Allocatelliglobosispora scoriae: one gene and its partner. The protein of the gene in region 1 interacts with the protein of each later gene in a pairwise test. Links are inferred from orthologs where the notes say so. Each region holds a gene or a part of one and is shown in the gene's direction. Other genes may lie near its edges. The genes, in order: rlmN and ftsZ.

What was found.
Region 2: the proteins of rlmN (region 1) and ftsZ interact in binary tests that used the Escherichia coli proteins (3 or more experiments, as listed by UniProt). The link is inferred for Allocatelliglobosispora scoriae from one-to-one orthologs.

Annotation. Positions count from the first base shown.
Region 1 is NZ_JACHMN010000003.1:278,098-281,370, forward strand. What follows is about bases 220-3,179. They hold rlmN (dual-specificity RNA methyltransferase RlmN), read left to right. Parts: upstream 220-1,147; coding sequence 1,148-2,212; downstream 2,213-3,179. Other genes in these bases: F4553_RS27925 (phosphatidate cytidylyltransferase), read left to right, coding at 220-977; F4553_RS27935 (DivIVA domain-containing protein), read left to right, coding at 2,209-3,179. In the rest of the region: more of F4553_RS27925, read left to right, coding at 1-219; more of F4553_RS27935, read left to right, coding at 3,180-3,240.
Region 2 is NZ_JACHMN010000002.1:1,735,485-1,738,687, reverse strand. What follows is about bases 57-2,946. They hold ftsZ (cell division protein FtsZ), read left to right. Parts: upstream 57-893; coding sequence 894-2,000; downstream 2,001-2,946. Other genes in these bases: F4553_RS13485 (cell division protein SepF), read left to right, coding at 2,939-2,946; F4553_RS13490 (YggS family pyridoxal phosphate-dependent enzyme), read left to right, coding at 2,031-2,768; F4553_RS13500 (cell division protein FtsQ/DivIB), read left to right, coding at 57-698. Outside these bases: more of F4553_RS13500, read left to right, coding at 1-56; more of F4553_RS13485, read left to right, coding at 2,947-3,203. UniProt on the Escherichia coli protein: Essential cell division protein that forms a contractile ring structure (Z ring) at the future cell division site. The regulation of the ring assembly controls the timing and the location of cell division.

The DNA of each region.
Region 1 (3,273 bases):
CCTCCCGAGGCCAATACGAAACCCCCGGGGGGTACGAGCACCCGCGCGCCGACGACACGGCGGAGCGTCCGGCGTACCCGGCGGAGGAGCAGCAGTCCCGTGGCGGCCGCAGTGGCCGGCGGCGCGCACCCGCCGGTGAGCCCGCGCCGCTGCCCGTGGAGCGCAAGTCCCGGGCCGGGCGCAACGTGCCGGTCTCGATCGGCGTGGGCATCCTGCTCGCGGCCGTGGTGCTGGGCACCCTGTTCTTCTACAAGCAGGCCTTCCTCGGCGTGCTCATCATCGCCGGCGCGGTCGGCAGCTGGGAGCTGATCCGGGCGATCAGGACCACCGGTGCGCAGCCACCGATGGTGCCGGTGATCGGCGGCGGCGCGGTGATGATCGCGCTCGCCTGGTTCTCCGGTCTCGACGCGCTCTCGCTGGGCCTGCTCATCGCCGTGCTCGCCACGTTCGTGTGGCGGATCGGCGACGGTCCGGAGGGTTACCAGCGCGACATGGGCGCCTCGGCCCTGATCCTCGCCTATGTGCCTTTCCTGCTCAGTTTCGGCGCGATCATGGCGACTCCCGACGACGGCAAATGGCGCATCCTGTGCTTGCTGGCGGCAGTGGTGCTCTCCGATACCGGTGGCTTCGTCGCGGGCGTTTTCCTGGGCAAACACCCCATGGCGCCGACGATCAGCCCCAAGAAGAGCTGGGAGGGGTTCGCGGGTTCGCTCATCGCCACGGCGCTGGGCAGCTCGGCGCTGCTCTACTTCCTGCTCGACGTGGACCTGTGGAAGGGCCTGGTCTTCGGCCTCGCCGTCTCCATCGCCTGCGTGCTGGGTGACCTCGCCGAATCGCTGCTCAAACGAGACCTGGGCATCAAGGACATGAGCAACCTCCTGCCGGGGCACGGCGGCATGATGGATCGACTCGACTCCATCGTCTTCGCCCTGCCCACGGCGTACGTCCTGCTGAGCGTGCTCGTACCCACAGCATGACCTGGGGCGGCGCGGCCGCGGCGACGACGTGGGAGACTGGACCGGTCATGACGAACACTCCTGTGCAATCCGACCTTCCGGCGCCGACGCCAACGCCAGAGCAGCGGCAGCTGGTGGTGCTGGAGCGCGGCTCCGGCGAGCCCGCCGCCACCGCGCGCCACCGGGCGAAGATGCCTCCGCGGCACCTCGCCGACCTCGACCTGGCCGGTCGCCGGTCCGCCGTGGCCGATCTCGGTGAGAAGGAGTTCCGGGCGGGTCAGCTCTCCACCCACTACTTCGCCCGCCTCGAGCGCGATCCGGCGGCGATGACGGACATCCCGGCGGCGTCGCGCGAGCGCCTCGCGGCTGAGCTGCTCCCCAAGCTGCTGACGCCGGTCCGCGAGCTCGCCTGCGACGACGGTGCCACGCGCAAGGCGCTGTGGCGGCTCCACGACGGCTCTCTGGTCGAGAGCGTGCTGATGGGTTACCCGGACCGGGTCACGGTCTGCATCTCCAGCCAGGCGGGCTGTGGCATGGCCTGCCCGTTCTGCGCGACCGGTCAGGCCGGCCTGACCCGCAACCTCTCCACCGCCGAGATCGTCGACCAGGTGGTCTACCTCGCCGGTGTCGCCGCTTCCGGCGCCGTGCACGGCAGCCCGCCCCGGCTGAGCCACGTCGTCTTCATGGGGATGGGCGAGCCGCTCGCCAATTATCCCCGGGTGATCGACGCGATCCGGCGCCTCGTCACGCCCGCGCCGGAGGGTCTCGGCCTGTCCCAGCGGCACATCACCGTGTCGACTGTCGGACTCGTGCCGGCAATGCGCAAGCTGGCGGAAGAGGATCTGTCCGTGACGCTTGCGCTGTCGCTCCACGCGCCTGATGATGATCTGCGCGATGAGTTGGTCCCGGTCAACCAGCGGTGGAATGTCGCCGAGGTGCTCGACGCGGCCTGGGCCTACGCGGCTCGCACCGGACGCCGCGTCTCCATCGAGTACGCCATGATCCGGGATGTAAATGATCAACCGTGGCGCGCGGACCTGCTGGGGAAGCTCCTGGCCGGAAAGCTCACCCACGTGAATCTCATCCCGCTCAATCCGACGCCGGGCAGTCGCTGGGACGCGAGCCCCAAGCCGGTGGAGCGGGAGTTCGTCCGGCGGTTGCGCGCGGCCGGGGTTGCGACCACGGTGCGTGACACCCGTGGCCGGGAGATCGACGGGGCCTGTGGACAGTTGGCGGCTAGCGAGGTGGAATCTTGAGCAATCAGGGGCAGCGGTTCCGGCGGCGCGCGGTACGCCGGGGATACAAAGTCGATGAGGTCGATTCGTTCCTCGACCGCGTGGAGGCGACGCTCAACGGCGTGCCCGGCGCTGCGGTCGGCGCGCAGGAGGTCCACGACGTGGTCTTCCGGGTGCGCTTTGGGGGATATGACGAGTGGCAGGTCGACCTGCACCTCGACCGGGTGGAGCGGCAACTCTCGGAGCTCGAGGAGCGGGCGGCGCAGCCTGGCCGCGGCGCCGAGCTGCGCGCCACCGAGCTGCGTCCGGCGGAGCCGCCGAGGATGAGCCCGCAGGCTCCGGCGTCGATGGGCTCCGGCCCGGCGACCGGCAACCTGCCCAACCGGCCGGCACCGTCTCCGGCGCCGCAGCGGTTCGAGGACCCGGCGTTCGCGGGCGCGGGTTTCGACTCGCGTGACCCGTCCCGGGATCCCGGGTTCGACCCGGGCCGCCACGGCAAGATGGACATGACTTCCGAGATCCGCATGCCGGACGCCGGGCGCTTCAACCAGCCGGCGGGCGGACCGCCGCCGAGCGGACCGCCGACCGGTGGATTCAACGGCCCGCCGCCCGGATATCAGCAGCAGCAGCCGCCGCCCGGCTACCAGCAGCAGCCGCCGCCCGTGGCGCAGCCGCCGCAGGGCTACGGCCAGCCGTCCGCACCGGGTGGATTCGGTGGCGGCTTCAACGCGCCGCCGTCAGCGGGCCCGCAGGGCGGCTTCAACGGCCCGCCCGCACCGCCCGCGAGCGCTGCTCCGACGGGTGAGGTCCAGCGGGTCGACCAGATGCGCCGGGGTTTCCAGCTGCGCCGCTTCGGCAGCGGTTACGACCCGGCCCAGGTCGACCGGCTCTTCGAGGGCGTGGTCAGTGCTCTCGCCGGGCACGGCGCGACTCCGATCAGCGACAACGAGCTCGACCCGGCGCAGTTCAGCCTGGTCCCCGGCGGCTACTACGAGGGCGAGGTCGACGCGGCTCTCCGCGAGGTCCGCGACATCGTCCGCCGCCGCTGAGCTCCCCGACGCCATGAAGAAAGGCCCCGCCTC
Region 2 (3,203 bases), on another replicon or contig:
GGCGCTTCATGCGGCGGGCCCGGCGCCGTCGGCTGAAGTCGATGGCGCCGTGGGGGATCGGCGCCCTCGTCGTGGCCCTCGGGGCGGTGGCGGCCTGGGTCCTGCTCGCGACCTCGGTCTTCGGCGTGGACTCCGTCCGTGTCTCCGGCGTGGCGATCCTGCACCCGGACGAGGTGGTCGCGGCCGCCGCGATCCCGCTCGGCACGCCGCTGCTCAAAGTGGATTTGGCGGCCGTACGCGACCGGGTGGCGGCGCTGGTCCCGGCCGCCGACGCGGTCGTGAGCCGCTCCTGGCCCCATGAGATCACCATCGCGGTGACCGAGCGGACGGCCGTCGCCGCCGTCCCTCGGGAGAAGAAGTTTTCCCTGGTAGACGCCGCGGGAGTGGCGTTTCTGACGGTCGATGAGCGGCCCGCGCACCTGCCGCTGGTGCGGGTCGGCGAGCCCGGACCGGACGATCCGGAGACGATGGCGGCGATCGCCGTCCTCAGTGTGCTGACGCCGCAGCTCCGTGATCAGCTCGTCACCCTGGTCGTGGACGCGCCCGCGCGCATCAGACTCGAGCTCCGGCGCGATAGGGTGGTGCTCTGGGGTGACACGTCGGAGGGTGATCTCAAGGCTCGGGTGGCGACTGCGTTGCTCAACCGGCCCGGCAAGACAATCGACGTGACAGCCCCTGAGGTGGTCACGATATCCTGATCACTCGCCACATAAAGCATCAGATCCACAGTGGAGCAGACAGGAGCGCTCTCGACACGCCGCACGTGGTCCTTGGATCACGAGCGTGGGGCGCCTACGTTTTCCACAGGGCACAGTAGTTGACATAACTCTGAGCCTCTAGTAGAGGGTGAGGGTTTCCTCTCCCCCTCGCACGCCACAGAGGGGAAGGGCCGAATGACACCTCCGCACAACTATCTCGCGGTCATCAAGGTCGTCGGCATCGGCGGAGGTGGCGTCAACGCCGTCAACCGGATGATCGAGGTTGGCCTGAAGGGCGTCGAGTTCATCGCCATCAACACTGATGCGCAGGCGCTGCTGATGAGCGACGCCGATGTGAAGCTCGATGTCGGCCGCGAGCTGACCAGGGGTCTCGGCGCGGGAGCCAATCCTGACGTCGGCAAGAACGCCGCCGAGGACCACCGCGACGAGATCGAGGAAGTGCTCAAGGGCGCCGACATGGTCTTCGTGACGTGCGGTGAGGGCGGCGGCACGGGCACCGGCGGCGCGCCGGTGGTCGCCAACATCTCTCGCAAGCTGGGCGCGCTCACCATCGGCGTGGTCACCCGGCCGTTCTCCTTCGAGGGCAAGCGCCGTCAGGTCCAGGCCGAGACGGGCATCGAGGAGCTGCGCAACCAGTGCGACACGCTCATCGTGATCCCCAACGACCGGCTCCTCGCCCTCGGTGACCGTGGCATCACCATGATGGACGCCTTCCGGCAGGCCGATCAGGTGCTGCTCTCCGGTGTCCAGGGCATCACCGACCTCATCACCACGCCCGGCCTGATCAACCTCGACTTCGCCGATGTCAAGAGCGTCATGAGCGGTGCCGGCAGTGCCCTCATGGGCATCGGCAGCGCGCGGGGCGACAGCCGGGCCGTCGAGGCGGCGGAGCGGGCGATCTCCAGCCCGCTGCTGGAGCAGAGCATGGACGGCGCACGTGGCGTCCTGCTCTCCATCGCGGGCGGCTCCGACCTGGGCCTCTTCGAGATCAACGACGCGGCGCAGCTCGTCACCGACGCGGCTCACCCCGACGCCAACATCATCTTCGGCGCCGTCATCGACGACGCCCTCGGTGACGAGGTCCGGGTCACGGTGATCGCGGCCGGCTTCGACGGCGGCTCGCCCACCTACAAGCCGGTGGAGATTCCGCGCCGGGTCACGCCGACCGTGGAGACCACGATCCGGCACCCGCACCCGCAGCAGGTCGAGCCGCCGAAGCAGCCCCGCAAGGTGCTCTTCGACGATGTCGACGTACCGGACTTCCTGAAGAACGGTTCATAGGGACCGGCTGCGGTCGGTTCGGGTCTCCACATGAACTCTGACGAGCGGCGCGAGCAGATCGCGCAGAACCTGGCGGCGGTGCGCGAGCGCATCGCCGCCGCTTGCGCTGCGGCGGGCCGCGACCCGTCCTCGGTCACCCTGGTCGCGATCACCAAGACCTACCCTGCGGCTGACGTCGTGCACCTGGCCCAGCTGGGGGTACGCGATGTCGGCGAGAACCGGGACCAGGACGCCGCTCCCAAGGCGGCCGAGGTGGCTGCCGCCCTCGCCGAGGCGGCGGCGCCGACGTGGCATTTTGTGGGCCAACTCCAGCGCAACAAGTGTCGATCAGTGGTCGGCTACGCCGATGTCGTGCACTCTGTCGACAGCGTCCGGCTCGTCCGGGCGCTGGCCACCGCTGCGGCGGCCGGCCGGGAGCGGCCGCTGGAGGCGCTGGTGCAGGTGAGTCTCGACGGTGATCTCGACCGGGGTGGCGCCGCCCTGGCGACCGACGATCCTGATCGGAGCTTCGACCGGGTGGCCGAGGCGATCGCCGGGAGCAGCGGGCTGAGACTGGCCGGTGTGATGGCTGTCGCACCGCTGTCCGTCAATCCCTTGGCGGCGTTCGCATCCCTCGCCGGGGTGGCGGAGCGCCTGCTAAAGGATCATCCTTCAGCGACGATCATCTCCGCCGGAATGAGCGGTGACCTGGCGGAAGCGATTGCGAATGGCGCGACACATGTGCGGATAGGCAGCGCATTGCTCGGAAACAGACCGCCGCTCCGGTAGCCTGACGGCGGGCGAAACTACACGTGTGTGGTTCGCATCTGGCAATCGCGGCGGTGCGGCGGCCAGCCGGGGCAGCGCCGCGAACGCGGTCCCGTTGAAGGTGACAGATCGCTGCTGGTCACTCCAGCGGTGCCGGTCGCTTTCGCAAGATCATAAGGGGGCGGTGGCACGTGAGCGCTTTGCGAAAGGCTGGTGTCTGGCTCGGGCTCGTCGAGGATGACGATGACCGCGAGTACGACGATCGGCGCTACAGTGCTGCGAGCACCCGGGAGCGGTCGAGCTACCGGGACTCCCGTCGCGACTCCCGCTACGCCGATGCGCGCGTGGCCGACGACTTCGACGACGAGGACGACGAGGACGACCTTCCGGTGGTCCCGCGGACCCGCTACTCCGACCGGTCCCGGCCGGACCTCGGCCGCGCCGACTCCGCCGGGC